One region of the Ureibacillus sp. MALMAid1270 genome, then DNA from elsewhere that is predicted to be linked to it. Evidence: predicted binding sites of a transcription regulator. Region 1 holds the regulator's gene; the other holds the start of a gene.
The links. The regulator LexA, encoded in region 1, represses DNA repair genes until DNA is damaged. The targets are predictions, from matches to a motif close to CGAACATATGTTCG.
Positions count from the first base shown of each region.

Region 2: the regulator LexA is predicted to act here: its motif matches at 1,204-1,217, upstream of ACOQFO_RS15280 (DNA polymerase thumb domain-containing protein).

Region 1 is NZ_JBMIRP010000095.1:65,337-67,544, forward strand. Features, by position in the region: gene ACOQFO_RS14000 (gamma-glutamyl-gamma-aminobutyrate hydrolase family protein) at 1-685, shown strand, start outside; gene lexA (transcriptional repressor LexA) at 1,115-1,738, opposite strand; gene yneA (cell division suppressor protein YneA) at 1,909-2,208, shown strand, end outside.
Region 2 is NZ_JBMIRP010000096.1:95,370-97,577, forward strand. Features, by position in the region: gene ACOQFO_RS15280 (DNA polymerase thumb domain-containing protein) at 1-1,066, opposite strand, end outside; gene ACOQFO_RS15285 (coiled-coil domain-containing protein) at 1,396-1,812, shown strand; gene ACOQFO_RS15290 (hydroxymethylglutaryl-CoA lyase) at 1,902-2,208, opposite strand, start outside.

The DNA of each region.
Region 1 (2,208 bases):
GAGTATTGAAAATGATACGAGTTTTATCAATTGGCGATATACAAAAGCAATCATTCAAGCAGGTGGGATTCCAGTTGGTATTCCATTAGGTTTGGAAGAGGATGCGTTACAACTGATTCACATGGTTGACAGTCTAGTTTTATCGGGTGGTGGTGATTTACATCCACATACATTTGGGGAAGAGCCACATGTGAACTTAGGACAAGTGAATAGTGATCGAGATCGTTTGGAATTGGCACTAGCGAAAGAAGCGATTAAACGTCAAATTCCGATTTTCGCGATTTGCCGTGGTCATCAAGTGCTGAATGTTGCATTAGGGGGCACTTTATTCCAAGATATTTATTCACAAAATCAAAATATTTATTTACATAGTCAAAAGGCGCCTCGACATGAGGGCACTCATTTTATCTCGGTGAAGCAAGATAGTTTACTTTATAAGTTGTTAGGAAAAGAGACTATGACGGTCAACTCATTCCATCACCAATCAGTAAAACGTGCAGCGTCAAATATTAAAGTAGTCGGAAAAGCAGGCGACGGCATTATTGAGGCAATTGAAATTGTCGACTATCCGTTTTGCTTAAGCGTACAATGGCACCCGGAAGAAATGGCTGTTGAGGGCGATGAAGACTCTAAGAAATTGTTTACGGCATTTATTGAGGAGAGCTTGAAAAATAAAGTGGGGTAACTAGGGGTTCAATGAATATTCCCCAAATTATATTATTACGAGGGTTATGTGACATTTGAGGAGTGTTTTCCTGGAAATGTCTTATAAGCAAAGGATATGAGACATTTGTTGACTGATTTATGAGTGAAATGTCTCAAAAGTATAGGATATAGGACATTTGAGGTATGATTTTCGCGTGAAATGTCTCAAATGTAGAGGAAATGGGACATTTGAGGCGTGATTTTCTTTCGAAATGTCTCATAAGTAGCTGGAATGAGACATTTAAGTCTAGTTTTCCTTAAAAAATGTCTCAAAAGCATAGGATATGAGACATTTCAGCCAGAATATCCTCTGAAATGTCTCAAATGCTAATCCACGAACATCCATCAACTCAATATAATCAAAAAAACGATTTGGAAATCTAACTGATTCCAAATCGTTTTATATTTTTTAATGAATTCGACGATATAAACCTACCACTTTACCTAAAATAGTTACTTGATTTACATAGATAGGGTCCATTGATGAGTTTTCCGGTTGTAGTCGGAAATGTGTTTTTTCTTTATAGAAACGTTTTACAGTTGCCTCATCGTCCTCAGTCATAGCTACTACAATTTCCCCGTTATTTGCAGTGGATGTTTTCTTTACAATGACATAGTCACCATCTAATATACCAGCTTCTATCATGGATTCTCCCATTACTTCTAGCATAAACAGCTGATCTTCACTTGTTCCATAGGAATCTGGTAGAGGAAAATATTCTTCAATGTTTTCAATTGCTGTAATTGGTAGACCGGCTGTTACTTTACCTATTAAAGGAACGTTCACAACACTTTGTTTTGGAACTGGAATTTCTTCCTCTTGGTCGAGAATTTCAATCGCACGTGGTTTCGTTGGATCTCGGCGAATTAAGCCTTTACTTTCTAAGCGAGCTAAATGTCCATGCACAGTGGAGCTTGAAGCGAGGCCAACAGCTTCCCCAATTTCACGAACAGATGGCGGATAACCTTTTGTACGAACTTCTTCTTTAATGAATGCTAATATATCTTCCTGCCTTTTCGAAACTTTTTTCAATCTAGCTCACCTCTGGTATGAATATCTATCTTTACTAGTTACATATAGTATAGCAACAGGATATGAAAAATGCAAACATAAGTTCGAACAAAAGTGTTGACAAAACGTATGTTCGGTTTTATATTAAGAATATACATATACGAACAAATATTCGAAAAGAGGTAGAAAGTATGAAATGGTTAGAAAAAAATAGTTATGTAAAGGTACTTTTAACAGCTTTTTTAGTTATAGCAGGTTATATTTTCATTACAGATGAGGGCAATACAACATACGAACAAATACAAGTGCAACATGGTGATAGTTTATGGTCATTAGCAGAAAAATACCGTGGTAATATGCCAACACATGAGTGGATTAAAGCAGTAAAACTTGAAAACAACTTAAATGGTGAGACAATTGTAGCTGGACGAGAGCTAACAATTCCATTATCAGCAGATACAATCATTATGGCCCAAGACTTTGAGCAAGAG
Region 2 (2,208 bases), on a different contig from region 1:
TAAGCTGCATGGAGCGCTCAGATTCTAATTTCGTCAGGCTAATGTCAATATGCCTAACTGGCCGCTCTGCATAAAACTCATCTAATAGTTGTTCACACACTTTATAAATTTTCATCGTATCATTGGTTGGCTCATCAATTGTTCGCGCACGATGAAACCCACCACCAAAAGCATCTTTACTATAAGTAATTCCAAGAGTAATCGTTCTACCGACTTGATATGCTTCCCTTGCCCTTCTTGCCACATCTTCACACATTTCCAAAATTACCGTCAAAATCTCATCGCGATTGCGATAATCCCGCATAAGCATTTGCCCTTTTCCAAAACTAATTTGGCCTTGGACAAGCGGTGGTGCACCTAGTGGTGATAAATCAATTCCCCAAGCATGGTGATAAAGCTGATTGCCCATAATACCAAATCGTTTTTCAAGCATTTGCAAGTCTGCATGAGCTAAATCACCCACTTTAAAAATGCCCATATTATTCAACGTGCGTTCTGTTCTTCTACCAATTCCCCACATTTCAGATAACGGAGCAACTGGCCATAATTTTTTTGGAACATCTTCATATGTCCATTTCGTAAATCCTGTTTTTTTCGCCTCTAAATCGAGCGCTAATTTGGCCATCAGCATATTTGGCCCCATTCCAACAGCACTTGGAATTTGAAATTGATTAAAAATGCAATCTTGAATATATTTAGCTGTTTTTTCAGGCGGTCCCCAGAGCTTTTCTGTGCCCGTAAGATCCACAAAACTTTCATCGACACTATATACATGAATTGCTTCTTTCGGTACAAACTGATTTATTAAATTCGTAATTTCCATCGAAGTTCGAACGAAAAATTCCATTTTCGGTTCAAACAATTTAATATCAGGGTGCTTTGGAATTTCATAAAGCCGTGATCCTGTTTTAATGCCAAAACGCTTTTTCATCGGTGGCGATGCAGCAAGGACCACACTTCCCTTTTGCTGAAAGTTCCCTACAACTGCAATGGGTACTTTCATCGGATCTAAATTTTCAAGCATCGCCATACAACTTGCATAAAAACATCGCATATCAATACACATAATAGAGCGATTTGGTAAATTGCCATATATCGAAAACAGTTCTGTTTGATTAAGCTCGAACTCATACTCATTTAAGCTACTTGCGTGCATCCTAAATCACCTCCAAAGCGATATCATTTTCGTACATAAAGTATATGCGAACGTCTGTTCTTATATTCATTCTAAAATGAGACCATTGAGACGGCAAGTGGGAATTTTTGGGTTTCAAGTTAGGTTGACGGAAATGAAATTCTTTATTATGATAGGAACATAAGTTCTTAATTTGTTTTATTATTCCTTTGAGAAACACAAAATTATTAATGATAATTTAGTATAGGAGTGGTGAAAACATGGAACAACATGAGTTAAACGCAGTGTTAAGTGCGTTGGAACTGCATTCTAAAAAGATTGATGAAAGATTCGATTCTTTAGAAAAGCGATTTGATAGTCGCATGGATGGCTTGGAAAATCGTATGGCCGGGTTGGAAAATCGCATGGATGGCTTGGAAAATCGTATGGCCGGGTTGGAAAATCGTATGGATGGCTTGGAAAATCGTATGGCCGGGTTGGAAAATCGCATGGACAAACTCGAAACACGGGTAGAAAATCTAGAAAACAAGATGGACGAGCGTTTCGAACGTCTTGAGAAAAAATTCGATGGTTTAAGAGTTGAATTTAGAGAAACACAAGAAACAGTTGACTATCTTGCAAGTAAGAACATTCAACATGAAAAAAAGTTGCGTTCTATAGTTGTTAAAGAAGATTAAATATGTACGGTTGAAATAAAATCAGCCATAAATCATAAAAAGCATTCCTCCATTGGAATGCTTTTCTTATAGTAATCGATCAACTTCGTCTACACTAAACCTTTCGCAAACTCAGCAATTCCAGCAAGACGTTCTTGTGCAATACCGGTATTGATGTTCATCGCGTGTAACATTTCCACTACTTTTTCTGTAGCCACATTCCCAGTTGAGCCCGGTGAGAAAGGACAACCACCTAGCCCACCAATAGAAGTATCAAACTTTGTAACACCCGCTTGAATAGCCGCTAAAATATTTGCAAGTGCAAACCCACTTGTATCATGGAAATGGCCGACAAAGGTTGTATCAGGAAAATCTTCTTTTAACCGTGTTAGTCGATCGTAGACTATTCGCGGATTT